3 regions of the Pectobacterium sp. HCp5_1 genome follow, and region 3 is predicted to be linked to each of the others. Evidence: riboswitches for the same ligand, from Rfam matches in the RefSeq annotation. Region 3 holds a riboswitch; each other region holds the start of a gene.
What was found. A riboswitch is a leader RNA that binds a small molecule or an ion and turns the genes downstream of it on or off. The one in region 3 is predicted to bind thiamine pyrophosphate.
Positions count from the first base shown of each region.

Region 1: it holds a riboswitch for thiamine pyrophosphate, as region 3 does, so the genes downstream of both, thiC (phosphomethylpyrimidine synthase ThiC) here and thiB (thiamine ABC transporter substrate binding subunit) in region 3, are expected to answer to the same signal.
Region 2: it holds a riboswitch for thiamine pyrophosphate, as region 3 does, so the genes downstream of both, thiM (hydroxyethylthiazole kinase) here and thiB (thiamine ABC transporter substrate binding subunit) in region 3, are expected to answer to the same signal.

Region 1 covers NZ_JAUMIO010000050.1:3,652-13,639, reverse strand. The annotation lists gene Q3A88_RS20545 (YjaG family protein) at 1-517, opposite strand, end outside; gene nfi (deoxyribonuclease V) at 595-1,284, opposite strand; gene hemE (uroporphyrinogen decarboxylase) at 1,300-2,364, opposite strand; gene nudC (NAD(+) diphosphatase) at 2,513-3,295, opposite strand; gene Q3A88_RS20525 (Rsd/AlgQ family anti-sigma factor) at 3,404-3,865, shown strand; TPP riboswitch at 3,988-4,142, shown strand; gene thiC (phosphomethylpyrimidine synthase ThiC) at 4,257-6,212, shown strand; gene thiE (thiamine phosphate synthase) at 6,209-6,850, shown strand; gene Q3A88_RS20510 (HesA/MoeB/ThiF family protein) at 6,852-7,631, shown strand; gene thiS (sulfur carrier protein ThiS) at 7,628-7,828, shown strand; gene Q3A88_RS20500 (thiazole synthase) at 7,830-8,612, shown strand; gene thiH (2-iminoacetate synthase ThiH) at 8,612-9,733, shown strand.
Region 2 covers NZ_JAUMIO010000002.1:283,477-293,464, forward strand. The annotation lists gene baeS (two-component system sensor histidine kinase BaeS) at 1-325, shown strand, start outside; gene baeR (two-component system response regulator BaeR) at 351-1,079, shown strand; gene Q3A88_RS02820 (Vat family streptogramin A O-acetyltransferase) at 1,101-1,754, shown strand; gene Q3A88_RS02825 (GNAT family N-acetyltransferase) at 1,809-2,360, shown strand; gene Q3A88_RS02830 (glutathione S-transferase family protein) at 2,532-3,491, shown strand; gene yegQ (tRNA 5-hydroxyuridine modification protein YegQ) at 3,704-5,065, shown strand; gene yegS (lipid kinase YegS) at 5,517-6,431, shown strand; gene psiE (phosphate-starvation-inducible protein PsiE) at 6,460-6,867, opposite strand; gene thiD (bifunctional hydroxymethylpyrimidine kinase/phosphomethylpyrimidine kinase) at 7,076-7,879, opposite strand; gene thiM (hydroxyethylthiazole kinase) at 7,876-8,670, opposite strand; TPP riboswitch at 8,708-8,804, opposite strand; gene Q3A88_RS02860 (hypothetical protein) at 9,012-9,965, opposite strand.
Region 3 covers NZ_JAUMIO010000003.1:108,874-118,861, reverse strand. The annotation lists gene sgrR (HTH-type transcriptional regulator SgrR) at 1-635, shown strand, start outside; TPP riboswitch at 673-770, shown strand; gene thiB (thiamine ABC transporter substrate binding subunit) at 851-1,834, shown strand; gene thiP (thiamine/thiamine pyrophosphate ABC transporter permease ThiP) at 1,810-3,417, shown strand; gene thiQ (thiamine ABC transporter ATP-binding protein ThiQ) at 3,404-4,114, shown strand; gene Q3A88_RS03335 (family 43 glycosylhydrolase) at 4,119-5,741, opposite strand; gene Q3A88_RS21870 (ilvB operon leader peptide IvbL) at 6,228-6,335, shown strand; gene ilvB (acetolactate synthase large subunit) at 6,446-8,110, shown strand; gene ilvN (acetolactate synthase small subunit) at 8,116-8,427, shown strand; gene Q3A88_RS03320 (DedA family protein) at 8,463-9,233, opposite strand; gene Q3A88_RS03315 (sensor domain-containing diguanylate cyclase) at 9,664-9,988, shown strand, end outside.

The DNA of each region.
Region 1 (9,988 bases), on a different contig from region 3:
CAATATCGCGTTCTTCGCAGGCCGCCAACAGGCGAAAAATCTCCCATTGGATGTCCCATTCTTCTTCAATTGCAGGCAAAACCTTGAGCTCATCGTCGGTCATTTCTTTGCCTGCCTGCGTCATTTCCAGCATGGCAACCGTGCGGATAGACGTTTCGCTAATCGCTATCGCATGTTCCAGCGTTTCACCGCTTAAGCGCGAATGAATCAGCTCGCCCAGTGCGATACAGGCATCAATAGCCGGGTAGACGCCGTAAAGATCGTAATCTTCCGCGGCGGGAACCGCTTCTTCCAGCTTTTCCAACTGGCTATCAAAATTGACCTTCGCATCTTTAACAACCAATGTTTCCCATACCAGATCGAGAATGCGACGGTAAACCATCGCGTCGCCGAATTCTGTTTGACGACAAAACTCGTGGTAATTTGGATACATACGTTCACAAAGACATGCCATGAAAGTGACATGTTGCCAGCTCGCCAGCTTTTCCAGACGTAAATGAATGGGGTTACGTAACATTTTTATGCTCATTAACGGCGACGGACGGCAGTGTACCTGAAATCACAGTGACGCCCTATGCCTGAATTCCTAAAGTTTTACGACAATACGTTAGCGGCTTGCTGCCGTTGCCAACGCACAAATGCGGGACGATTTGATGCGACAGCATCAGCCCAACGAGTCGGCTCCGGTAAACGGTAGCCGCGCATACAAGATTGTACCCAGTGCAATGCACTATCCTGACTGACTCGATGCCCCGTCGCCACAAACAGCGGATTACAGCGCGCTTTGCTACGCCATACCCAGCCAATCTGCTCACCCTTATCCAGTAACGGCTGCTGGCTGCCAACGCCCTCCGCCAATGGCTCAAATCGGCCACAAAGTCGACTTTTTGCCACGCCAATCGTCGGAACATCAACTAGCAGACCAAAATGGCTGGCAACGCCGAGACGACGCGGGTGGGAAATCCCATGCCCGTCGACAAACAGCAGGTCCGGTTTCTGTTCAAGCAACGCCCACGCGGCGAGTAGCCCAGGGCATTCACGAAACGAAAGAAAACCGGGGATATAAGGCATTGTCGTGCTGATACGCGCAATCTTGTATTCTATCAGTTCCAACGAAGGATAGCGCATTACCGCAATCGCAGCGCGGGTTACTGAGCCTTCTTGCTCAAAGCCAACATCCGCACCCGCGATAAACGTGGGCTGCTTAAAAGGTAAATCGTCGTGCCGAATCACATCAGAAGCGCGGGCCAACTGTTCAGCCCGCAGCCGTTGTGTATCAATCACATCACCTCCTGTGAATCATGCGTGATAAGGGCGAGACAACCGATGAACGGCCTCAACAAACACGCCCGCGTGCTCCGGCGGCACATCCTGATGAATGCCGTGACCCAGATTGAAAACATGGCCATTGCCTTGTCCAAATCCGGCCAGGATCGATGCCACTTCCTGCTCGATCCGTGCCGGATCGGCATACAACATCGACGGATCCATATTTCCCTGTAGCGCGACTTTATCGCCTACTCGACGGCGTGCGTCGGCAATATCGCTCGTCCAGTCCAGCCCCAGCGCGTCACAGCCTGTTTCCGCCATTGCTTCCAGCCACTGGCCTCCGCCTTTGGTGAAGAGCGTCACGGGTACGCGGCGGCCTTCATTCTCGCGCTGTAAACCATCAACAATCTTATGCATGTAATGCAGGGAGAATTCTTTGTAGTCACGCCCGCTCAGCGCGCCGCCCCAGGTATCGAAGACCATCACCGCCTGCGCACCCGCACGAATCTGCGCGTTGAGATAGAGAATGACGCTATCAGCCAGCTTATCCAGCAACAGGTGTAGCGTTTTAGGCTCGGCGAACATCATTTTCTTGATGACGGTAAACGCTTTGCTGCTACCGCCTTCAACCATATAGGTCGCCAGCGTCCACGGACTGCCCGAGAAGCCGATAAGCGGCACTTCCCCGGCGAGATTTTTACGGATCGTCCGCACCGCGTTCATCACATAACCGAGTTCCTGCTCTGGATCGGGAACCGGCAGGTTAACCACATCGGCATGAGACGTGATCGGAGACTGAAAGCGCGGACCTTCCCCCGCTTCAAAATAAAGCCCTAAGCCCATCGCATCAGGGATAGTCAGGATATCGGAGAACAGGATCGCCGCATCCAGCGCATAGCGCCGTAAAGGTTGTAACGTGACTTCACAAGCCAACTCTGCGTTTTTACACAGCGACATAAAATCACCCGCTTGCGCGCGCGTTGCCTTATATTCCGGCAGATAACGCCCCGCCTGACGCATCATCCACACTGGGGTGACATCAACGGGTTGGCGTAATAACGCCCGCAAATAGCGATCATTTTTCAGATCAGTCATGTTCTTTTCCTTTCAACCTCACGGCGGTTCTACACCGGATAGATGTGATGAAACGGATGCGTTATAAGGCGAACGCTTTATGAAGCGAATACGCTATGACGCAGGTGCGCGGTGTACACGAGCCATTCATGACGCCAATACTACCACGTCAGCCTTCGTTCTCGTGATAAGCGCGGCACAGTACCACCGTATCTTCGATAAGCCGACGCGCCACGGTGCCCGGTGGAGGCAACTGCGGGAGTTGGTCATAGCGGAACCAGCCCGCGTCACGCAGCTCTTTCGGGTCATGCTTGATTTCGCCGCCCGCATACTCGGCCATAAACGCCATCATCAGTGAATGAGGGAATGGCCAAGGCTGCGAACTCACATAGCGCAGGTTTTTTATCTGGATTTGGCTCTCTTCCATCACCTCACGCACGACCGTCTGCTCCAGCGTTTCGCCCACTTCGACAAACCCGGCCAGCACGGTGTACATGTTTCCGCGATGCCGATTGTGTTGTGCCAGCAAAATTTCCTCGCCACGGCGAATCGCGACGATGATGCAAGGCGCGATCTGCGGATAATAGCGCTCTTTGCAGTGGTGACATAAGCACGCCAGCTCCGTTTTACTCCGCACCATTTCATGGCCGCAATAACCGCAAAAACGATGAGAGCGATAGAATTCAGCCAGCTGTACGCCTCGCCCCGCCAGCTGGAATAAGCCTACGTCCTGATCGAGCAACTGGCGAACCGATGCCATATCAGAATCCCGGCCCTGGCAGACCAGCCAGACAGGCAGTCCTTGCCATTCACCGATTTGGCGAGCCGTTTTCCCCTGCAACGACCACGCCGTAGCCGTTCCGCGCGGCAATTCTCCCTGAGGGAGCCAGATTTGTACCGCGTCGCTAACCACCCACCAGCCGGTTTCGTCACCTTTTAGCGTCTGTTCCATATCTTTTTATTGCTCCACTGCCACTTCACTGGCATTTTACATTCAGAGTGATTACATAAGTTTTATAACTGGGATTTCAGTTATTTCTTACCGTTCACGGAGTCAACAATGCTAAACCAGCTACAAAGTCTAACTGAATACGTTGGTGGCAATAATGCGTTAATCGACCAATGGCTACAAGCGCGTAAGCAGCTTCTGGTGGCTTACTATCATCTGGTTGGCATCAAGCCGAATAAGGAAACGCTTTCTCTTCTGGATGAAGAGGCATTGGATAATTTTTGCCAGAATCTGGTGGACTATCTTTCTACCGGCCACTTTCATTTATACGAAAAAATGCTGCATGAAGCAGCGACGCACAGCGAACAAGTATTAGCGCTTTCCACCCAGCTCGACCTCGCCCTGCAAAATAACACGCAGCAAATTATGACGTTTTACGATAGCCATCTGGCGGCAGCCATCGACCATGATAACTGCCTCGAATTCCAGCAGGCACTCTCCCACGTCGGCGAAGCGCTGGAAGAACGTTTTACGTTAGAAGACAGAATGATTCAGCAGGTTTACGACAAATAGCCGTCATTTGACGTTATTTCAGGACATCATCACACATTGTAAAAGCAAAAGCGGCACGCTTTGACATCCGCGTTTTGCCGACATACAGTGTAGGGGTTTTATTGGCCCGTTTAAGAGACGGGCATATCTTGTCGGAGTGCCTAGCGTGCTCGTGTTTTGTTTTACGAAATCAATCGTTATGACGAAACTTATGAGCGCACAGGCTGAGACCGTTAATTCGGGATCCGCGGAACCTGATCGGGTTAATACCTGCGAAGGGAACAAGAGTAATGCACCTCTATTGAGCCCAAGGCTGCGTATTTCCACATACCTGCTCTGACGCTCAATATCATTATTACTCCCTCCGGCTCCAGACAAGCAATCTTCCCTTTACGTCTTACAGGAACTTGCTATGTCTACAGAACCTTTGTCTATAAAAACAGTGTCGTCAAAATCGGGTCGCCGTGAACAGCGTGCCGCCGCCCAGCAGTTTATTGAAACCTTACAGGGAACCGCCTTTCCCAATTCCAAACGTATTTACCTTGCGGGCTCACGTGATGACATCCACGTGCCAATGCGAGAAATTCAGCTTAGCCCGACGTTACTCGGCGGCAGTAAAGACAACCCTCAATACGAACCCAATGAACCAATCCCGGTTTACGATACGTCAGGGCCTTATGGCGATCCCGCTGCGCAACCCGATGTCCGCGTTGGGCTAGCGAAGCTGCGCGCCAGCTGGATTGCAGAACGCCACGACACTGAAGCACTATCTGGCGTCAGCTCTGATTTCACCCAGCAGCGTCTGGCGGATGCCGGTCTGGATCATCTGCGCTTTGAACATTTGCCACGGCCGCTGCGTGCCAAAGCAGGCAAACGCGTTACCCAGCTCCACTATGCCCGACAGGGGATCATTACCCCCGAAATGGAATTTATCGCCATTCGCGAAAATATGGGACGCGAACGCATTCGCGGTGAGGTGCTGCGCCAGCAGCATCCGGGGCAAAGTTTCGGTGCCCTACTGCCGGAGAACATCACACCGGAATTTGTCCGTCAGGAAGTGGCCGCCGGTCGCGCCATTATCCCTTCCAACATCAACCATCCAGAATCAGAGCCGATGATCATCGGTCGCAATTTTCTGGTGAAGGTTAACGCCAATATCGGCAACTCCGCCGTGACCTCCTCCATCGAAGAAGAGGTGGAAAAGCTGGTCTGGTCTACCCGCTGGGGTGCGGATACGGTGATGGATCTCTCAACCGGTCGCTATATTCACGAAACACGCGAGTGGATTCTGCGTAACAGCCCCGTGCCAATCGGGACGGTACCGATTTATCAGGCGCTAGAGAAAGTGAACGGCGTGGCGGAAAACCTGAACTGGAAAATGTTCCGCGATACGCTGCTGGAGCAGGCCGAGCAAGGGGTGGACTATTTTACTATCCACGCGGGTGTGCTGCTGCGCTACGTGCCGATGACGGCCAAACGCCTGACCGGCATCGTCTCACGCGGCGGTTCCATCATGGCGAAGTGGTGCCTGTCGCATCACAAAGAAAGTTTCCTGTACGAACACTTCCGTGAAATCTGTGAAATCTGCGCCGCTTATGACGTCGCGCTGTCACTGGGTGACGGCTTACGCCCCGGTTCCATTCAGGATGCCAACGACGAAGCCCAGTTTGCCGAGCTGCATACGCTGGGCGAGCTGACCAAAATCGCCTGGGAATACGACGTACAAGTGATGATCGAAGGCCCTGGGCACGTTCCGATGCAGATGATCCGCCGCAACATGACCGAAGAGCTGGAACACTGCCACGAAGCGCCATTCTATACGCTCGGCCCGCTAACTACCGATATCGCACCGGGTTACGATCATTTCACCTCCGGCATCGGTGCCGCCATGATCGGCTGGTTCGGCTGCGCGATGCTCTGCTACGTGACGCCGAAGGAACATCTTGGCTTACCGAACAAAGAAGACGTTAAACAGGGGCTGATTACCTACAAGATCGCCGCCCACGCCGCCGATTTAGCGAAAGGTCATCCCGGTGCGCAGATCCGCGATAACGCCATGTCGAAAGCGCGTTTCGAATTCCGTTGGGAAGACCAGTTCAATCTGGCACTCGATCCCCAAACAGCACGCGCCTACCACGATGAAACCCTGCCGCAAGAATCCGGTAAAGTCGCCCACTTCTGTTCCATGTGCGGTCCTAAATTCTGCTCGATGAAAATCTCACAGGAAGTACGCGACTACGCCGCAAAACAGGAAGCGGAAGCTAAACCGATTGAAGTCGGTATGGCACAGATGTCGCAGGAATTCCGCTCGCGCGGCAGCGAGCTTTATCACAGCGCCACCAGCCTGCAAACCGAGGAAAGCAAATGATGGATTCGACGCCCTTTGCCCCAACGCCGCAGCGGCTGGGGCTTTATCCCGTTGTCGATAGCGTGGAATGGATCGAACGACTACTCGGCGTCGGGGTGAAAACGATCCAACTGAGAATCAAAGATCGGTCAGATGAACAAGCCGAAGCCGAGGTGATCCAGGCGATCGCCTTGGGTCGCCACTATCAGGCGCAACTTTTCATCAATGACTACTGGAGCTTAGCCGTCAAACATCAGGCATACGGCGTACATCTGGGGCAGGAAGATCTGGACACCGCCGATCTGGCCGCGATTAAACAAGCTGGCCTGCGGTTAGGCGTCTCCACGCACGACGATCGTGAGCTGGAGCGTGCGGTGGCGATCAGCCCGTCCTACATCGCGCTGGGGCATATTTTCCCAACCCAAACCAAAGACATGCCATCAGCGCCGCAGGGACTGGCCGAACTGGCGCGCCACATCTCCGATCTGCAAGGCCGTTTTCCCACCGTGGCGATTGGCGGCATCAGCACCGACAGAGTCCCTGCGGTGCTGAAAACGGGTGTCGGCAGCATTGCCGTCGTCAGCGCCATTACGCAAGCACCAGACTGGCGGCAGGCAACCGCGACGCTGCTCAGGATGATTGAAGGACGGGAGGCATGACATGGTAACGAATCCCCATCCAACGTCTGCCGGACTGAGCGATAGCGAGTTCATGCGCTACAGCCGTCAGCTGATGCTGGAAGATATTGGCCCGGAAGGTCAGGAGAAGCTCAAAGCCGCCCGCGTTCTGCTGGTGGGCCTAGGTGGGCTGGGTGCTCCCGCGTCGCTCTATCTGGCGGCCGCCGGGGTCGGCACACTGCTGCTTGCCGACGATGACGCACTGCACATCAGCAACCTGCAACGTCAGATTCTGTATCGCACCAGCGATACCGACAAGCCCAAAGCCGTGCTGGCCCAGCGCCAGCTACAGGCGTTAAACCCGAACTCAGAAGCGATTGCGATTACCGAGAGGCTCAGCGGTGACGCGTTACACCATGCCGTTAGCCGCGTCGAGCTGGTGCTGGATTGCAGCGATAACATGACCACTCGCCATGCGGTTAACGCCGCCTGTTTTAGCGCAGGCAAGCCGCTCATCAGCGGGAGCGCCGTCGGCTTCAGCGGCCAGCTCGCCGTCTTCACGCCGCCTTATCACGCTGGCTGCTACGCCTGCCTGTATCCCGATACAACCGAACCGCAGCGCAACTGCCGTACCGCAGGCGTGCTGGGGCCGGTAGTCGGCGTGATTGGCACACTTCAGGCGCTGGAAGCGATCAAACTGCTGGCTGGTATGCCATCCGCGTTGGACGGCAAGCTGAGAATGTTCAATGGCAAACAGCAGAGCTGGAACACGCTTCAACTAACCCGCGCGCCCCATTGCCCGGTATGCGGGGGCGCGGCATGAAAATCACGCTGAATGATGAGCTCTTTGAATTCCCAGAAGCTATCACGATTGAGGCGCTACTGAGCGAGATCAATCGGCTCCAGCCTGGTACAGCGTTGGCCATCAACCAGACCATTATCCCGCACGCCATCTGGTCACAGCATCAGGTGCAGGACGGTGATGATATTTTGCTTTTTCAGGCCATCGCGGGAGGATGACATGCTGCACATTGCCGATACGACATTCACTTCACGGCTGCTGACCGGCACCGGGAAATTCGCCACGCCAGAACTGATGCTAGCGGCACTTGAGGCTTCTGGCTCGCAGATGGTCACCATGGCGATGAAACGCGTTGACCTGAACGGCGGCAACGATGCCATTCTCGCCCCGCTACGCCAGCTCGGCATTAAGCTGCTGCCGAATACGTCAGGTGCCAAAACGGCCGATGAAGCCATTTTTGCGGCCCGACTGGCGCGTGAGGCGCTGGATACTCGCTGGCTGAAACTGGAAATTCATCCCGATGTGAAATACCTGCTGCCCGACCCTATCGAAACCCTGAAAGCCGCCGAACAGCTGGTAAAAGAAGGATTCACGGTACTGCCCTACTGCGGTGCCGACCCGGTACTATGCAAACGGCTGGAAGAAGTCGGCTGCGCGGCGGTGATGCCGCTGGGCGCACCGATTGGCTCCAATCAGGGACTGCAAACGCGTGACTTTCTCCGCATCATCATCGAACAGGCGCGCGTTCCGGTGATTGTCGATGCGGGTATTGGCGCACCCAGCCATGCGGCTGATGCGCTGGAAATGGGAGCCGATGCCGTTCTGGTCAACACGGCCATCGCCGTTGCTCGCGATCCCGTGGCGATGGCACACGCATTCCGGCTGGCAGTCGATGCCGGAGGGCTTGCCCGTCAGGCCGGGCTGGGAAGTAAGCAGTTTGTCGCCAGCGCCACCAGCCCGCTCACCGGTTTTCTTCATCGGCAAACAGAAGGGACAAAGTGATGAACGTCGATTTCCAAACCGTCTGGGAACAGCTCGACTGGGATGACCTGACGCTGCGCATCAACGGTAAAACTACACGCGATGTTGAACGAGCGCTTGCTGCCCCACACCTGACGCGTGACGATTTTATGGCGCTCATTTCACCTGCCGCCAGTACCTATCTGGAACCGCTAGCTCAGCGGGCGCAACAGCTTACCCGACAGCGTTTCGGCAATACGGTAAGCTTCTATGTCCCGCTGTACCTGTCCAACCTGTGCTCCAACGACTGTACCTACTGCGGCTTTTCGATGAGTAACCACATCAAGCGAAAAACGCTGGATGAAGCAGAAATTCTGCGTGAATGCGCCGCTATCAAGGAACTGGGGTTTGAACACCTGTTGCTCGTGACTGGCGAACATCAGCGTAAAGTAGGCATGGATTATTTTCGTCGCGTCTTTCCGCTGATCCGACCGCTCTTCAGTTCGCTGATGATTGAAGTTCAGCCCTTGTCGCAGGACGAGTACGCCGAATTAAAAGCACTGGGTCTGGATGGCGTGATGGTCTATCAGGAAACCTATCATCCGGCGACCTATCAGTTGCACCATCTAAAAGGACAAAAGCAGGATTTCCACTGGCGACTCGCCACACCGGATCGACTGGGTCGTGCGGGGATCGACAAGATCGGGCTGGGTGCCTTAATCGGCCTGTCCAATAGCTGGCGCACCGACTGCTACATGGTGGCGGAACACCTGCTGCACTTACAGCAGAGCTACTGGCAGAGCCGTTATTCTATCTCGTTCCCGCGCCTGCGCCCCTGTGCGGGCGGCATTGAACCGGCGTCGCTCATGGATGAAGCGCAGCTCATGCAGGTGATTTGCGCATTCCGGTTGCTGTCGCCGGATATTGAGCTGTCGCTATCCACGCGTGAGTCGCCTTTCTTCCGCGATCATGCCATTCCTATCGCAATTAACAACGTCAGCGCATTTTCCAAAACCCAGCCGGGTGGCTACGCCGACGACCATCCGGAACTGGAACAGTTTTCACCGCATGACTCGCGGCGTCCTGAAGACGTGGCGCAGGCCATCATACGCGCAGGTCTCCAGCCCGTGTGGAAAGACTGGGACGGTTATTTAGGCCGGTAGTTACCGAACAGATAAGTTACTGAACAGATAAGACAGCGATACGCCTGATTTGGGACGCGACTCGCAAGCCGAAATGAGAATTACACTGAAGGCAACATTCTCAGGATAGCGCCGCGCAACATGACATTCGGCCTATCGTCACGGCATTCGCTGAGTAATACAGTAGCGTCGTTGGCAAGCCTGAGCATGATTACGGAGCTTGCTGGCCAGAGCCGTTTGCTACTTATCGGCTCTGCACATCAACCCGCCGATACG
Region 2 (9,988 bases), on a different contig from region 3:
GCTGTTTAACAATTTGCTGGAAAACAGCCTGCGCTACACTGATGAGCAGGGTCAGTTGACCATTGCGGTTATTCAGCAGCATAAACGCTGGGCGATTATCTGGCAGGACAGCGCCCCCGGCGTGACCGACGAGCAGCTCACGATGATTTTCGAACGTTTTTACCGTGCGGAAAGTTCGCGTAACCGCGCCAGCGGCGGCTCCGGGCTGGGGCTGGCAATCTGCAATAATATCGTTGAGGCACATAGCGGACGTCTGTATGCTGAACATTCGCCATTAGGGGGTGTGATGATTACCATCGAGCTTCCCTTGCACGAACCTGATTAAGATTCACATCTAAATAAGCAGAGCTATGACAACCGTACCCGATTTCGCTATGGCGTCACCGATTCTCATCGTCGAAGACGAGCCCAAATTGGGGCAACTGCTGGTGGATTACCTTCAGGCAGCGGACTATGCCACGCACTGGCTGCCCAACGGCAATGATGTCGTCGAGTGGGTGCGGCAGCATTCCCCTTCCCTCATTTTGCTGGATTTAATGCTGCCGGGCTGCGACGGCCTGACGCTCTGCCGCACCATCCGCCAATTTTCCAACGTGCCAATTATCATGGTCACCGCACGCAGCGAAGAGATCGATCGCCTGCTGGGGCTGGAAATTGGTGCCGATGACTATATTTGTAAGCCCTTCAGCCCGCGCGAAGTGGTCGTGCGCGTCAGAACGCTGTTGCGCCGCTGCGGCTGGCAGAATGACGGACTGAAAGCCGCAGAGAAAACCGAAACGGCCCTGTTGATTGATAAAAGCGGCTTTCAGGCCAGCTATCTGGGGCAGAATCTCGATCTCACACCAGCAGAGTTTCGCCTGCTCAAGACGCTTTCCGCCGAGCCGGGTAAGGTGTTTTCCCGCGAGGCGCTGCTGGATAAGCTCTACGACGATTACCGCGTCGTGACCGACCGCACCATCGATAGCCACATCAAAAATCTGCGTCGCAAGCTGGAACAGTTGGACGAAGAGACCTCATTTATCCGCACGGTATACGGCATCGGCTATCGCTGGGAAGCCGCGCCCTGTAATGAGGTGTAACACCCAGCGCCTTATGATGTTATGGAGACCATTTTGAACGGACCAGACCCTGATAACCGCTACCCCATGGCCGGTTTCCCCCAAGTGTGTTTCATCAAGAATATTGTCACCAACCCGAATATTGAAATTGGCGACTACACCTATTATGACGATCCTGATGGCGCAGAAAATTTCGAGAAAAACGTGCTCTATCACTATCCGTTTCTCGGCGATAAATTAATCATCGGTAAATTTTGCGCTATCGCACGTGGCGCTAAATTTATCATGAACGGAGCCAATCATCGACTTTCCGGCCTGTCGACTTACCCATTCCAGATTTTTGGCAACGGCTGGGAGAAAGTGACACCCAAGCCCGGCGATCTACCATACAAAGGCGACACGCTCATCGGCAATGATGTCTGGATTGGCTATGACGCGCTGATCATGCCCGGCATCCGCATTGGAAATGGCGCCATCATTGCGTCACGCGCCGTGGTCACCGCCGATGTGCCCGCTTATACGGTCGTTGGCGGCAATCCGGCCAAAATCCTTAAAGCCCGTTTTGCGCCGGACGTCATCGAGGCACTGGAAACGCTGTGTTGGTGGGACTGGCCGATAGAAAAAATCACGCGTCATCTGGAAATCATCGCAGCAGGTGATATTGCGGCACTGCAAGCTGGCCATCTGTCCGAATAACCGTCTTCCATTCCATACGAATTCATTCCACACGAAAAAGAGGCTTTCACGATAATGACTGCGCTATTTTCCGAAACCACCAAAATCGAGACTCCTCGCCTGCTGCTGCGCCCGCTTTATCGTGATGATGCGCCAGCGCTGTTCGCCTTTATGTCCGATCCGGTTGTGATGCGCTTCTGGAACCATCCGCCCTGGCAACACATCGAGCAGGCGCACGACGCGATTGACGAATACTGGAGCGCGCTGTGCGCCGGGCAACACATGAAGCTGGGTCTGGAAGTTAAAGAAAGCGGCGAACTGATCGGCACCTGCGTGCTGTTCAACCTTGAGATTGAGTCTAAACGCGCCGAAATCGGCTACTGTCTGGCGGCGAGCGCGCAAGGCAAAGGCTATATGGCGGAAGCACTCTCTGCGCTGCGGGATTTTGCCTTTGAAACAGCGGGACTCAGCCGACTGGAAGCCGAAATCGATCCCCGCAATGTGGCGTCAGCCCGCTCGCTGGAACGACTGGGATTCACGCAGGAAGGGCTATTGAAACAGCGTTGGATCGTCGACGGCGAGGTGTCCGACTCTGCGCTATACGGCCTGCTGGCGGCTAAACGTTAGCCACCCCCCTTCCCAGTCTGGTCAAAAATACTGTCTGACTTAATGAAAATTTTGTCATTTTCTCTTTTCCCAAGGCTGTTACTCTTTTAAGCCTACAATAATAACGGGTATCACCCCGCACGGTGTGCGGGACTTGGGTCACCTGCAACAGAACAGATGAGGGGAAAAACGATGTCAGGCTTAGTGAATGGCAAATGGGTTAACGGCGATGTCGCGGCGGAAGAGATCAAAAACGGGGCATTCCACCGTGAAGAAACCAAATTTCGGCAAACCGAGCTGGTACCAGAAGCCGGTCGTTACCAGCTTTTTGTCTCCTATCTCTGCCCGTGGGCGTCGCGCACGCTGATTTTCCGCAAACTGAAAGGGCTGGAGAACATCATTTCGCTCTCCGTTGCCAACCCGCGCATCGCGGATAACGGCTGGGAATTTGCTACCCCGCAGGATGCCGGCGGGCACGTGGGTGAGATTAACTACCTGCACCAGCTCTACACCGCCAGCGTGCCCGACTATACCGGAAAGGTGTCGGTGCCTGTGCTGTGGGATCGGGTGGAAGGCCGCATCGTGAACAACGAATCGGCGGATATCATCCGCATGCTGAACAGCGAATTTAACGATCTGACTGGCAACCACCTCGATTTCTACCCGTCGGAACTGCGCGCTGAGATCGACCGCTGGAACGAAACCGTGTACCACAACGTCAACAACGGCGTGTATAAGACCGGGTTCGCCAAAACGCAGGAACACTATAACGATGCCGTCACCACGCTCTTCGCCACGTTGGACGAACTGGACGAGCATCTTGGCAGCCACCGTTATATGCTCGGCGACACGCTGACCGAAGCCGACTGGCGTCTGTTTGTCACGCTGGTGCGTTTTGACGTGGCCTACCACGGCGCGTTCAAATGTAACCTGAAGCGCATTGCCGACTACCCGAACCTGTCGAACTACCTGCGCGAACTGTACCAGTGGCCGGGCGTTGCGGAGACGGTCAATATCAACCACATCAAAGCAGGCTATTACGGTATTGCCTGGCTGAACCCGACGCAGATTGTGCCAGTTGGCCCACAGGTCGATTTATATCAGCTCCACAACCGCGAAACGTTCGGAAAATCCCGTATCGCGACGCGTTAATCCTGCTTTATCCGGCCTGCTCTATTAATGGCAGGCCGTTCTTTATTTAGGTCAAAAAATTGATTTACGTCAAACAATTGATTTACGTCAAACAATAGGCCTACGTTTCGTGTGTCGTCTACTGCAATTTCCCCCTATTAGCGCTAGAATCCTCCGCCTTTACTGTTCCCGCCGTGGAGCAGCCTGACTTGTGATCAGAATCGAGAGATACCATGTTTAAACCGGAACTGCTTTCTCCGGCCGGTACGCTGAAAAATATGCGCTACGCCTTTGCCTATGGCGCGGACGCGATTTATGCCGGTCAACCCCGCTACAGCCTGCGCGTGCGCAATAACGAATTCAACCATCAGACGCTGGCGCAAGCCATTAACGAAGCGCATGAACTGGGCAAGAAATTCTACGTCGTCGTTAACATTGCGCCGCACAATGCCAAACTGAAAACCTTCCTGCGCGATCTGCAACCCGTGATCGAAATGGGGCCTGATGCGCTGATCATGTCCGATCCGGGCCTGATTATGCTGGTGCGGGAAAACTTCCCACAGATGGATATTCACCTTTCCGTTCAGGCCAACGCGGTCAACTGGGCGACGGTGAAATTCTGGCAGCAAATGGGGCTGACGCGTGTGATTCTGTCCCGCGAACTGTCGCTGGAAGAGATTGCAGAAATCCGCCAGAACGTCCCGGATATGGAACTGGAGATTTTCGTTCACGGCGCGCTGTGCATGGCGTATTCCGGTCGCTGCCTGCTGTCCGGCTACATCAACAAACGCGATCCGAATCAGGGCACCTGCACCAACGCCTGCCGCTGGGAATATAAGGTTCAGGAAGGTAAAGAGGACGAGGTCGGGAATATCGTCCATCAGCACGAACCTATCGCGGTGAAAAACGTTGAACCCGCTCTGGGCATCGGAGAACCGACCGACAAAGTCTTTATGCTGGAAGAAAACATGCGTCCCGGCGAGTACATGAGCGCATTTGAAGACGAGCACGGCACCTACATCATGAACTCCCGCGATCTGCGTGCCATTCAGCACGTTGAACGCCTGACGCAAATGCAGGTTCATTCGCTGAAAATCGAAGGCCGCACCAAGTCATTCTATTATTGCGCTCGTACCGCACAGGTTTATCGCCGCGCCATTGACGATGCTGTCGCAGGGAAACCGTTCGATTCAACGCTGCTGGAAACGCTGGAAGGTCTGGCACACCGTGGTTATACCGAAGGCTTCCTGCGTCGCCACGTGCATGAAGATTACCAGAACTACGACTACGGCTATTCCATTTCCGATCGTCAGCAGTTTGTCGGTGAATTCACCGGCGTACGCCGCGATGGGCTGGCAGAAGTCAATGTGAAGAACAAATTTTCCTGCGGCGACAGCGTGGAGATGATGACGCCGAACGGCAATATTCAATTCACTATCGACGCTATGCAGAATGCCAAAGGGCAGCCGACCGATGTCGCACCGGGTAACGGCCATATCGTCTATCTGCCCGTGCCGGACGATGTCTCGCTGGATTATGCGTTACTGCTGCGCAATCTGCCGGGCACCACCACGCGCAATCCTAACGTGGAATAAACCGGTAATCTAGCCGGATGTCCCAACCATCCGGCTATCCCCTTCGTAAGCCCTTCTTTCCTTATGATATGCCCCCCTATTATCACTTTTCCCTGCCGCGAATAACGGCGTCAGTTGCCCGAAGGTATCGTTACAAAGCTCAGGGTTTTTTACGAATATTAGAAACAGATCACATCAATTAGCCGGTCTTGTGGTTAGTATTGCGTCGCTGAGAAAACATAGAACGAAAAATAAGCGTAGTGATACTACTAGGAACCACCTCCTTGGCCAGCTCAATCTCCCTTGAGCTGGCTTTTCTTTTTCTTCCGCCCACGCATTTTCCCACCGCACATGCAACTTGAAGTATGACGGGTATATTCACCGACTCTTCTGATATCTGCCTACCAATTTAGTGTCTATGATTAACTGCAACGTTTCTGTATTAACAACATCGCAGCCAGAGAAATAAGACATGGAAAAAAATCCAATCACACTGCTGATTTTAAATGGAAAAAGTGCGGGTAATGAAGAACTTCGCGAAGCCATTGATGAGCTACGCAAGGACGGCTATACGCTGCATGTCCGCGTGACCTGGGAATACGGCGATGCCAAACGCTATGTAGAAGAGGCGATTCAGCTCAACGCGGATAACGTGATCGCCGCCGGTGGTGACGGTACCGTTAATGAAGTCGCCGCCGCCTTAGCGGTGCAGTCGGAAGCGGGGCGTCCGTGTCTGGGACGTCCGTGTCTGGGAATTGTGCCGCTGGGTACCGCCAACGATTTCGCTACCAGTTGTCAAATTCCGATGGAGATGCACAACGCGCTAACGCTGGCGATCAAAGGCCGCGCTACCGCCATCGATGTCGCCAAAGTGAACGACGAACACTATTTCATCAACATGGCGACGGGCGGTTTCGCCACGCGCATTACCACCGAAACACCGGCCAAAATGAAGGCGGCGCTGGGGAGTGCGTCTTACGTGCTGCACGCGCTCTTTCGCATGGACATGCTGCAATCCGAACGCTGTGAGATTCACGGGCCAGATTTTCACTGGGAAGGCGATACGCTGGTTATCGCGGTGGGGAACGGTCGTCAGGCTGGCGGCGGACAGGAACTTTGCCCAGAGGCGCTAATCAACGATGGGCTACTGGAATTAAGCGTACTGTCGGCAACCGAGCTGCTGCCGAATATGTTGCAGGCCTGGTTCACCGGTAGCGAAAACCAGAACATGATTTCCGCTACCCTGCCGTGGCTGGAGATCACCGCCCCAGACGATATGACGTTTAATCTGGACGGCGAGCCGCTCAGCGCCAAACGCTTCCATATCGAGGTACTTCCAGCAGCGATTCACTGTCGGCTGCCACCGCAATGCTCGCTGCTGGAATAGCGGCGCATTTTGACTATTCCTGTTTCTACTATTCCCGCTTCAGGCGATTACTGTTTGCCAGGTACAGAGTCACCACCAGCAGCAGGATCGCCGCGGAATAGACCAGCGTATCCGACGGGCTTTTGTGATCGACAATAATCAGGCGAATGATGGCCGTAATGCCGATGTAGATAAAGTAACGCAGCGGAAAGTGATAGCCGGACTGGAAATACTTCACGATCAGCGCAATGAACTCAAAATACAGGAAATAGATCACAATGCCTTCTATCAGTTGATAGGAGGAATCTTTCTCGTTGGAGATCAACAGCACCTTCGCCAGATGAAACGTTTCCTTGACTAAAAAAATCACCAGAATAGTCGCCAGCACCAGCAGACCGATATTGAGTATCGTCTGAAGCGCCTTGGCAGCCATCGCACTGCGAGCAGAACCTGCCATATGTTATCCCCACACCCTATTTCACATTAACGCCAAGATTTCACAGCAAAGTAACCGGACGTTCACGCACTGTCTATGCCGAAGACGCTTAATTTACTTTGAAATTACTGGCAAATGTGTCACGCAAAGTACAAGTCAATTTACTTATACCCGCCATATTTCAGGCGGCAGGAAGCCGGCAGTGTGAAGAATTGAGGGCATATAATATTTACCACCAGCGATGGAAGTGATGAACGGGGCCGATGCCGTGCCCAACCTCCAGCGTGTCGGCCTGCTGTAGCGCCTGCTGTAAATAGTCCTTCGCTGCCTTGACCGTTTCCGCCCAGCTATCGTGACGTGGTCGTAGCGCCGCCAGCGCGGCAGACAGCGTGCAGCCAGTACCGTGCGTATGGCGTGTCTTCACGCGCGGAGAGCTAAAGCGCTGCGGTTCAGCATGTCGACTGAACAGCCAGTCCGGGCTCTCCGCTTCGCTGAGGTGACCGCCTTTCATCAGCACCACCTGACAGCCCATCGCCAGCAGCGCTTCCCCCTGCTCACGCATTTCCCGTTCGTTAGCGGCAGGTGACGTATTCAGCAGCGCGGCGGCTTCCGGCAGATTGGGCGTAATCAGGGACACCAGCGGTAGCAGTTCACGACGGATCGATTCCACCGCCTCCGGCGCAAGTAACGGATCACCACTTTTCGCCAGCATCACGGTGTCCAGCACCACAAAAGGCACCGCGTAACGACGCAGGCGCTCGGCAACGGTTTCAACAATATCGGTCTGTGCCAGCATCCCAATCTTGGCGCTGTCGATACGCACATCGCTCAGCACGGAATCCAGCTGTGCTGCGACAAAATCCGGTTCAATCCGGTAGACGGACTGCACGCCGCGCGTATTTTGCGCCACCAGCGCGGTAATGACCGAGGTGCCGTAAGCGCCCAAGGCTGAAAACGCTTTTAAATCCGCCTGAATACCCGCACCGCCGCTCGGATCGGTGCCTGCAATCGTCAACGCATTGATACGCTTCATGCCAGATCCTCCGCGCGCAGGGTATAGAGTCTATCGAGGAAATGGGGGATAAAACTGCCCGTTCCTTGCGCTACCGAGGTCGCCTGCTGCCCTGCTAACGCCATGACATAGCACGCCGCCGCCACGTGGGATAATCGGTCCCCCTCCAGAGCACAGAAACCCGCCACGACCGCCGACAGCGCACAGCCCGTCCCGACCACGCGCGTCATCATGCTATCGCCGCCGGATACCGCGATGTCTTGTTCACCGTCCGTGACATAATCCACCACACCGGTCACCGCAACAATGGTCCCCACTTGCCGCGCCAGTTCGCGTGCAGCAGGGAGCGCCGCCAGAGAATCATCGGCGCTATCCACGCCCCGCCCCTGTGCGGATAACCCCGCCAACGCCATAATTTCAGACGCATTGCCGCGAATCGCCGCGGGTTTCCACGCCAGCAGTTCACGACAGAATTCAGTACGAAAGGTCAAACCACCGACGGCAACCGGGTCGAGCACCCACGGTGTATTCGCCTGATGCGCGCTGTTTACCGCCGCCCGCATCGCCTCAGCGCGCGTACGCTCCAGCGTCCCGACATTAATCAGCAGCGCATCGGCTACCGCGCTGAACTGCGCGGCTTCTTCGGGATCGACCACCATCGCAGGCGACGCATTCAGCGCCAGCAGCACATTAGCAGTGAAAGATTGCACCACATCGTTGGTCAGACAGTGCACCAGCGGCGAGGCAGAACGGAATTGAGTGAGTGATGTTGCTGCCTGAGCGGCAGAAAAGTCGGTGGGTTGCGTGTTCATAAGTCTCCCAACCGGCGTGGAAGAAGGCGGCAACCGGTGGGGCATACCGTGACTTCCCTACGCTGGCATTATCCAGATCAGGTGGTACGGGTATTTCTCAGCCTTCACAAAGAAGGGCACCCCGAGTCATTTAAATCGTTTATCTCTAATTTTTGCCAGATTAGGGGAAGTAGCTTGTTGATGCAAGTTCGCCCTTCCGGCTATCGCTTCTTCACGCTGTATGATCTCTTCCCTTTGTTCAGCTCCGTCATAAAGTTGACTTATCGGTCAGCTTCATGCATAAAAAACCTTTTTAAACAGGGTTAATAATTTTGTTCGATTTATTCACGAACAGCAGATAACTACTGCTCACCTTGATGCGATAGCATGTAATCTTTGATTAGAAATTCATCATATTTAGCAGGTAATAGGGCCACTTCCCCCCATCCTAGCTGAGGGGTCATATATCCCATCCCAACCTCATCGATCTGGCTGTAAAAAACAACTATCCGACCGAGGTTTTTTTCATTGAAAAATCCTCTCCCATCAGCAGTATCGTTAGTAATTCGTATTCTGAAATCTTTAAATGATGATCCTTGGGTGATCTTTAACCAGACATTGCTGTGACCTGAAAACCGTTCAATCTTCCAAAACTTACCAAAATAGAATGCTGGGTCAGAGCAACCCTCTGTTATATCATTGATTTCCTTAAGCGAGTCACACAACCTATAACGCTTAGCTCTACCATCCTCACCAATAAGGTAAATCTCTCGGTAATAATTGTGATCGAAATTGACGCATAGAGACTGAACACTTGTTACCTGACTGGGAACCTTGAAAGATTCACCATTATGGCGGGAAATGGGCAATGAAACCTCTTTGCCATTTTTTCTCTCAAAATGCGAATCGACAGGTATTTCATCACCTTCAGAATCCATTCTGGGGTTGTTGTCTGGACGAGACTCAAGAAAACCGCTTATGACGATAAGCTCTTCGTCTTCAACCGCTTTTTTTGCATCTTCCTGAGATGAATATTGTTTGTACTGAATAGGTCCACATCTCAAGCTACAGAAAGGCGCATTGTCATCTTTAAGATGTTTGTAATAGGCAAGAACTTCGTTCTTAGTCATACCCTTGTCAGGATCAGCAGGTACTCGGGTTATATGTTCATAGCAAGAAGGACAGAAAATATATCCTTTCATATGAAGTGAGTAAGCTAAGGGCTCAACGGTATTTCTTTTGAGAGCAAGGAGCGTATGTTCGCCTTTAATCCAGTCAGGATCATAGTATGCGTAAGCGATTCTTCGAAGTGCCATTGAGCCTGTAATTAAAATTGTGT
Region 3 (9,988 bases):
AGCGTTCGCCGTTAGCATCACGACCGGAAGCTCAGCGATGGCTCAGGCAGGTCTTTAACCCTATTTCGCTACTCAACCACGCCAATATCAGCAACCAGCGTGACTGGTCTCCCGCCTACAGTTTGCTGCCGCGCTGGCACCATCACCATCCCGATGTACCACAATCCATGCCGAAAGGGCTAACGGACGTCACGCTCACGTTCTATCAGGCACACCCTGAATATCGGATATTAAGCGAGATAATGCACACACTGCTGGCACAACACGGCGTCACATTACATATTCAGACGGTCAGCTACGAAGACTGGTATCAGGGCAATGCCGACAGCGATATCTGGTTTGGTAGCCTGAATTGTTACCTGCCGATCGAATTCTCCCTGTTCGCGATGCTCTACGAACTCCCGCTGGCGCAGCACTGTCTGAATGACGATCTGCACGCGGACGCGCAGCAGTGGCGCAATCACTCGCTGCCGATGGCAGAGTGGTGTGAAAAGCTGATCGCCAGCGGCCAACTGCACCCTCTTCTGCATCACTGGCTACAGCTTCAGGGGCAGCGCAGTATGCGCGGCGTCAGGATGAATATGCTGGGCTGGTTTGATTTTAAATCCGCCTGGTTCGCGCCGCCGGAACGCTGAGAGCCTTTCGCTGCCCGACTTAACCCTTTACAATGTGCCGTTCTCAACGGGGTGCGGAAATATTTTTCGCTGAGAAGATACCCGTCGAACCTGATCCGGTTAATACCGGCGAAGGGATTTGAGAGTGCTGCTCATTGCTGCCTCAAAGTCCTTTGCCACCCTATGATTCTCAGGAGTGCAAAGTGTTAAATCAATTATTACCGCGTTCAGCCACCGTGCTGAAAACCAGCCTGTCTTGCCTGCTACTGCTCTCAGCGTCGGCGTTCGCCAAGCCTGCGCTTACCGTATATACCTACGATTCATTCGCTTCCGAGTGGGGTCCAGGCCCTGTCATCAAGACCGCGTTTGAAAAAGAGTGCGAGTGCGAGCTGAACTTCGTCGCGCTGGAAGATGGTGCCTCACTGCTGAACCGTCTGCGTATGGAAGGCAAGAACAGCAAAGCGGATATCATTCTGGGGCTGGACAACAACCTGTTGCAGGCGGCGGAACAAACCGGCCTGTTTGCGCCACACAATCTGGACACCCGCGCCGTCACGGTGCCGGGCGGCTGGAACAATAAGACGTTCGTGCCTTATGACTACGGCTATTTCGCGTTTGTGTATAACAAAAACACGCTGAAGAACCCGCCGAAAAGCCTACATGAGCTGGTGGACAGCAACGAACCGTGGAAAGTGATCTATCAGGATCCACGCACCAGCACGCCAGGACTGGGGCTGCTGCTGTGGATGCAGAAAGTGTATGGCGATGATGCGCCGCAAGCCTGGCAGAAACTAGCGAAAAAAACCGTTACCGTCACCAAAGGTTGGAGCGAAGCCTACGGTCTGTTCCTGAAAGGGGAAGCGGATCTGGTGCTGAGTTACACCACATCGCCAGCCTATCACATCATTGAAGAGAAGAAAGACAACTACGCGGCAGCGACCTTCAGCGAAGGGCACTATCTGCAAATTGAAGTCGCCGGACAGTTGGCTTCCAGCAAAAATCCCGAACTGGCAAAACGCTTTATGCAGTTCATCCTGAGCCCAACGTTCCAGCAGGCGATCCCTACCACAAACTGGATGTATCCGGCGGTGAAAACCGATCTGCCAGCAGGCTTCGCGACGCTCGCGGTGCCGGAAAAAGCCATGCAGTTCAGCGCTCAGGAAGTCGCTGACCAAAGGACGCGGTGGATTCAGGCATGGCAACGCGCCGTCAGCCACTGATCGGCGGACGTCTGTGGCCAGGGCTACTGGCCACCACGCTGTTAATTTCCGTTGCCACACTGGCTTTCGGTGCCCTGTGGCTACAGGCACCCGAAAGCCAGTGGCGCACGCTATGGCATGACAGCTATCTCTGGCATGTCATTCGGTTTACCTTCTGGCAGGCCTTTCTCTCCGCACTGTTCTCTACCGTTCCGGCCATGTTTCTCGCCAGAGCGCTGTACCGGCGACGCTTTCCCGGCCATCGCTGGCTGCTGCGCCTATGCGCGATGACGCTGGTGCTGCCCGTGCTGGTCGCCGTTTTTGGCCTGCTCAGCGTTTACGGTCGCCAAGGCTGGCTGGCCTCTGCGCTGGGCTGGTTTGACCTGAAATATACATTTTCGCCCTATGGGTTGCAGGGCATTCTGCTGGCGCACGTCTTCTTTAATCTGCCGCTGGCAACCCGATTGCTGTTGCAGTCGCTGGAAGGCATCGCTACCGAGCAGCGTCAATTGGCCGCGAATCTGGGCATGAACAGCTGGCAGCATTTCCGGCTGCTGGAATGGCCCGCCCTGCGCCGGCAGATTTTACCCACTGGCGCGCTGATTTTTATGCTCTGCTTCGCCAGCTTCGCCACCGTGCTGTCGCTGGGCGGCGGCCCGCAGGCAACCACGATCGAGCTGGCTATCTATCAGGCATTAAGCTTTGATTACGATCCGGGGCGCGCGGCGCTGCTGGCGTTAATCCAGATGGTTTGCTGTCTTGGTTTGGTACTGCTGAGCCAGCGGCTGGGGCGCATTCTGCCCGTCGGCAGCACACAACAGCTTGCCTGGCGCAACCCGCAAGATAGCGCTTTAAGCCGCCTCACCGATGGCGTGCTGATTGGTGCACTGTTGTTGCTGGTCGTCCCTCCTTTGCTGGCCGTGGTAGTAGATGGCGTGAACCGATCGCTGGTTACCGTGCTGCAACAGCCTGTGCTCTGGCAAACGCTGTTTACCTCGCTGCGCATCGCCTTAGGCGCAGGACTCCTGTGTCTGGTACTGACCATGATGCTGCTCTGGAGCAGCCGCGAGCTCAAGCTACGCCAGAAGCCACTCTACGGGCAGTTGATGAACCTGAGCGGTATGCTCATCCTCGCCATGCCCGGTATTGTGCTGGCAACCGGCTTTTTCCTGCTGCTGAATAACAGCATCGGGTTGCCGCAATCCCCTTACGCACTGGTGGTGTTCACCAACGCGCTGATGGCGATTCCCTACGCGATCAAAGTGCTGGAAAACCCCATGCTTGACGTTGCCGAGCGTTACAACCGACTCTGCACGTCACTGGATATTCGCGGCTGGCAGCGATTGAAGCTGATCGAACTCGCCGCGCTGAAACAGCCGCTGGCGCAGGCGTTAGCCTTTGCCTGCGTGCTGTCGATCGGGGATTTCGGCGTTATCGCGCTGTTCGGCAATGAGCAGTTCCGCACGCTGCCGTTCTACCTGTACCAGCAAATTGGTTCCTATCGCAGCGCCGACGGCGCAGTCACGGCGCTGCTCTTAATGCTGCTGTGCTTTATGTTATTTACCCTGATTGAGAAACTGGCAGGCCGTCATGATCGCGCTTGAGAAATTGACCTACTTTTATCAGCACTTGCCCATGCGTTTTGATTTTCACGTCAAACCGGGCGAGCGCATCGCCATCCTCGGCCCTAGCGGCGCAGGGAAAAGTACACTGCTGAATCTGGTTGCCGGTTTCCTGATGGCAGACAGCGGGGAATTACGGCTTAACGGCGAACCTCACCGCGAGACACCTCCCGCTAAACGACCGGTGTCGATTCTGTTTCAGGAAAATAACCTGTTTCCTCATTTGACGATCGGACAGAACATCGCGCTGGGGCTACATCCCGGCCTGCGACTGAGTGCCACACAGCGTGAAACGTTACGGCAGATCGCCGATCGGGTCGGTCTGGCAGATCTTCTGGATCGTCTGCCGTCGCAGGTGTCCGGCGGGCAGCGCCAGCGCGCGGCACTGGCACGCTGTCTGGTGCGCCACCAGCCTATTCTGCTGCTGGATGAACCCTTCTCAGCGCTCGATCCTGCGCTGCGTCAGGAGATGCTCGATCTGGTTGAGAGCGTGTGTCAGGAGCGTGAATTCACGCTGTTGATGGTGTCTCACAATCTGGATGATGCCATGCGGATCGCGAAGCGTACGGTGCTGATCGTGGACGGACAGATTTATTATGACGGGCCGACTCAGGCGCTACAGGATGGCAGCGCTGAAGCAGCCGCCATCCTGGGAATTTCACGTCCGTCTTCGGATTGAGAAGCTAAGGCAACGCCTGGTAGCGCAGGTTGCTGAACGTCACCTCGCCTTCGCCTGAAGCATACAGGGCAGGCCGCAGACTGAGGAAATCATACGCGACGTTGTGATGGTAGCCGGACACTTCCATCTGCACCGGGTATTTTTTCCACGGTTCCTGATCCGAGGTTCGGGTGTAGAACGTCACGATATGGCGATCGTTTTTCATCCGAATCTGTACCTCATTGCCCGTAATATGCGGCAATTTCTTCTCCGCCCTTTCCAGCCCGTAGCGATGCATGACGGTGCCATCCTGATTAAACGACAGCCCGACATATAGCTTCGCGTTGTAGAACAGCAATAAACCAGCCTGCGCGCCGGGAGCAAAGTTCGCTGTCACTTCAATCTGGTAAGCCTGATCGCCGGGGATCATCGTCAGCGGCGCGCTATCTTTCGGCGACGTGCCTTTTGCCTTCAAGTGCAGCTTGCCGTCGCTAAGCGTAACCCGCTTTAGCTCTTCCGCATTGGCGCGGTAGAAATGCCAGCGTGCCGGAAATTTCTCGTCGGTAAAGCTATCAGACCAGCCAATGCCGTGAGGCACCGCTTCGCCCCCTGTCGGCTTGCGAATCGGTTTGCCGGTATCAAATCCGGCAGACGTAAACCAGCCGTCATCGCCCCAGACAATTGGCTCCAGCATCGCCTGCCGCCCCAGCGTCATAAAGCCGTTTTCATAGCCGTGATACACCATGTACCAATTTTTATCCGGCCCGTCGATCAGCGTCGCATGACCGCGTGACCACCACTTCTCTGAACGATCCTGCGTGCGGATAATCGGGTTATGCGGCGAGTTTTCCCACGGTCCGTTGATCGATTTAGATCGCGCGGCAATCACCATGTGCCCGGTTGGTGGCCCAGCCGTTCCGCCTTCCGCCAGCACCATATAGAAGTAGTCGCCGTGGCGCAGCATCTTAGGCCCTTCCTGCGAGAAGCTTTCCACATCCCACTCTTCCGGGTACTGCCATCCCTGATAGACCACCGCCATGTCGCCGACCGTCGACAGCCCGTCGTCCGTTAATTGCACGCGGTTGCCACCAGACATAAAGATGTAACGCTTGCCATCCTCTCCCACGACGTGGCCGGGATCGCTGGCCGGGTTTTTCAAGCCCGTATCCTTCGGCAGCGTCCACGGGCCGTGGATATCATCGGCGGTAATCACATACAGCGTCTTCTTTTTCGTCCCTTTGGCGTCGATAATCCGGTTTGTGGTGAAGTAGATATAATACTTGCCGTTGTGTTTCACCAAATCCGGTGCCCAGATCGCATCGACAGGCGTCGTTATTGCTGGGCCAAGCGGTTCCCAGTTCACTAAATCGCGAGAATGCCAAATCAACAGCCCGGGGATGTCGTCAAATGACGAGAACGTCATGTAATAGTCATCCCCGTCTTTGATAATCGTGGGGTCAGGATGATCGCCCGCAATAATCGGATTGAGATAACAGCCATTGCCCAAATCCGCCTGACGCTGCTGTTCAATACCCCGTTTCCATTCGTTAGCAGGGCCAGCCTGACAGGCCATCGCCGTGCCGATACTCATTGCCATCAATAAGATACCGCTTAATACGCCTTTCCCTACCGCTCGGGACACGCCCATTTATCACCACCCACTATCCCAATGATTATTTTATAATTTATAACATTGAAACCCTGTTCCAATTGTGAAAACAGTCACGCTTCTCTCGGTTATACGGCGAAAAATCAGGCGGTAATCGTGCGGTGAAATACCAATATATACCCTAAATAATTCGAGTTTCAGGAAGGCGGCAAGTGAGGGAATCCCGATGAGCTTACTCAAGTAAGTGATTCGGTTGACAAATCTGCTGGGAGCAGATTTGAACGCTGCTTGCAGCGGCCCTTCAGGGCGAGGCCCACGACGGGCCGAGTATTTGAGCGCAGCCAACGCACATGCAACTCGAAGTATGACGGGTATACTGTGACCAATTCGACATATTCAGTTTTTATCCCTTGTAGGTATTGTGTCTTTTTGTACTGCTGTGCTTATATGAGTTGGCGAGTGAATAACTCATTCGAACACAACATTCGGCCATAAATAATTCACTAGAACATAAATAGGATTCCCGTGACGCACTATTCTTCTTCCACTTCAGCACTACTAAGCACCGCGCATGTTGACGCGGTCGTCGTCGTGCGCGTGGTCGTCGTGGTCGTCGTCGGCAGCGCGCCGTAACGGGTTCCGAATCGAAGATTCTCAAACCCCGCCGGCGCAAGCCGAGCGGGGTTTCTTGTTTTTACCCTCCCCGCTCCGACACCGCACCGGCCCTGATGAAGGATGTAAACATGCGTTATACAGGCGCTCAGTTAATTGTTCGGCTGCTCGAACAGCAGGGCATCACCACCGTAGCGGGCATTCCCGGCGGCGCGGCCCTGCCGTTATATGATGCACTGGGTCAGAGTAAGACTATTCGCCACGTTCTGGCTCGCCACGAGCAAGGCGCTGGATTTATGGCACAAGGCATGGCGCGAGCCAGCGGACGCGCGGCGGTTTGTATGGCTTCCAGCGGACCGGGGGCGACCAACCTGCTCACCGCCATCGCCGATGCCAAACTGGATTCGATCCCGCTGGTGTGTATCACTGGTCAGGTGCCTTCCAGCATGATCGGTACCGATGCGTTTCAGGAAGTCGACACCTACGGCATCTCTATTCCCGTCACCAAACATAACTATCTGGTTCGCGACATCAACGAACTGCCGCGCGTGATCCCGGAAGCCTTTCGCATCGCGCAGTCGGGCCGCCCTGGCCCCGTGTGGATTGATATTCCAAAAGACATTCAGAATGCGACCATTGAACTGAGCGAACTGCCGGACGTCTTCCCTCTCGATACGCCGCCCGCCATCGCCCAGCAGGAAATCGAGCGTGCTGCGGCCATGATTAATGCGGCTCAGCGTCCGGTGCTCTATCTGGGCGGTGGGATCATTAGCAGCGCCGCGCACGAACAAGCGATTCAACTGGCGGAACGCTCCAGCCTGCCAACCACCATGACGCTGATGGCGCTGGGAACCATGCCCGTCGATCACCCTCTGTCGCTCGGGATGTTGGGTATGCACGCCGCACGATCAACCAATCTGATCTTACAGCAGGCAGATTTGTTAATTGTGTTGGGTGCGCGTTTTGACGATCGCGCGATTGGTAAAGCGGAACAGTTTTGCCCGCAGGCCAGCATCATTCACATCGATATCGATCCCGCCGAGTTGGGCAAGATCCGCCAACCGCACGTGGCGATCAACGCGGATGTCGCACAGGCGCTGGATCAGCTGCTGCCACAGATTACGCCGCAGCAGCGTGACGTATGGCGCACCACCGTCCGTGGTCTGCAACAGGAATTTCCGTTCAGCATGCCGGGCGCTGACGATCCATTGAGTCATTATGGTCTGGTTCAGGCCACGGCACAGGCGCTGACGGATGATGCCATCATCACGACCGATGTCGGCCAGCATCAGATGTGGGTCGCACAGTCTTATCCGCTGCGTCGTCCACGCCAGTGGCTGACATCCGGCGGGTTTGGGACGATGGGTTTTGGCCTGCCTGCGGCGATTGGCGCGGCGCTGGCTGAACCGGATCGCACCGTGGTGTGTTTCTCGGGTGATGGCAGCCTGATGATGAATATTCAGGAAATGGCGACCGCGGCAGAAGAAGGACTCAACGTAAAAATCGTCCTGATGAACAACCAATCGCTCGGTCTGGTTCACCAACAACAGGATATGTTTTTCCAGAAACGCATCTTCGCAGCCGATTACCGCTACAGCACGAATTTCCTCGCGATTGCCGCAGGGTTTGGCTTTGCAACTTGCGATCTGAACGCCGCCGCCGACCCACAGGCCGCGCTGCAAGAGATGCTCAATCAACCAGGTCCTGCGCTGATCCACGTACTTATTGACGCCAATGAAAAAGTGTTACCCATCGTGCCACCGGGCGCAGCGAACATCGATATGATCGGAGATTAATGACTATGTCAACTCAACTAACTTCGTCAACTCAACCAACTTCAAATCAGGTCACGCTAGAACTCTCTGTGCGCAACCATCCCGGCGTCATGTCACACGTTTGCGGCCTGTTTGCCCGCCGGGCATTTAACGTGGAAGGCATTCTGTGTATGCCGCTGGCCAACGGTGAAGAAAGCCGCATCTGGCTACTGGTCAAAGATGACCAGCGGCTACCGCAGATGATCAGTCAGGTGGAAAAGCTGGAAGACGTCCTTCAGGTTCGCCGTCACGGTGAAGAAATGCGTATTTTCGAGCAGGTCGCCGAGTTTTACTGCTAACTGGCTTGGCCGGGTCTTTCCCGGCCTGCCCAACATTACCCGTTTAACACCTGCCATAGCAGATGACGGTAAACTGGCATCAGCGGGTGCTGTAGTAGTACGATCAGCAAGGCAACCGCTGCCACGGACATCACAGGCGCGACCCAGCGCAGGCGTCTGAGCGGCATCTTTCTGCTAAACCAGTCATGATGTTTACGCTTATCACTGCGCCACCAGCGCCAGTTTAGCCAGCCAGCGCCCCACAGCATGATGGCAGTAATCAGCAACAGCCACTTAAATCCTGCGCTGTTTGTCCCCGCGGGAATATCAATCGCAACGCCAGCCAAAATGCCCGGTAAGAAATAGGCTGGCGGCCACAGCAGGCAGCCGATGATATTCGGTACAGCAAATTTATAAGGCGGTAACCCCAGCATCCCCGCCACCATCGGGATGAGCGGACGCGTCGGCCCGACAAAACGCCCGATCAGTATCGTCGGCATCGGGTGCTGATACAGGGCATATTCGGTTTTACTCAGCAACGCCTGATGCTTTTTCAGGAAAGACCAGTTATGCAGCGGTGCCTTAAAACGCATGCCAATAAAATAGGAAATCCAGTCCCCTAGCAGGCAACCGATAATCCCTGCAGCCCACGCCGGGTAAAGCCCCATTTGTCCGCTGCCGATCAGTGCTCCCAGCGTTGCCATCATCACCGTTCCCGGCAACAGCAGCCCTACCAAAGCCAGAGATTCGAGAAAGGCAACCAGCATGACGGCGATCAGTGAATACGCTAGCGATTGGGTAACCAGATGATCCAGCCACGCTTCCATAAAATCTACCCGTACGTTATAAAAACAAGGATTGTCTGGATCATAGCAGAAGCCGTCAACTCCTGATTTCACCTCATCATCCGATTAGGATTAATGTAAAAATCCAACACACCGGATTACCACGCGATTTCGTCTCTCAGGCGATATTGATCTCCGTCCGCTAGCACGAAACCCAGCAATATCCTACCGAAAATATGTAGCATGATTTATCTATCCTACGTTGAAACGATCTCAGCTCGCAGGTATAGAAAGCCTGTACGTTCTGATAAATATCAACTATTCCCCTTATCAAGGCAGACGCAATATCATTTTCCAATTCAAGCCGTTAGCACCACTTCAGTAATGTTGTTTTATGGTCAATTCTTTTGCACCGACGGGCATCAACACTTATGATAGCGGTCATTTTTTGCCATCGTGCCACACTGCCACTATGTTTTTTAAACTATTCAAACATTTCGGATTACGACGTCTTATCCTACTCCTGGCAGTGGCGAGCGCCTTGGTAACACTGGCAAACAGTTTTTATGCCAGCTATCGCGTCCAACGAGAGCTGCTGATTGATAACACCCTTGAAGCCAACCGCGTTTACGCCACCAAGCTCGCGGCAATGACCCATTCCTTCTTTAAAGAATCCCAGCAGCAGCTCGCCTACAGCGCCAATATCGTCGCTACCCAAATGGATGATAAGGCCAGCCTGTTTAAAGAAGCCGAGCGACTGCGGTTACAGACCAGCAATTTCAACTCAGTCGTCATTG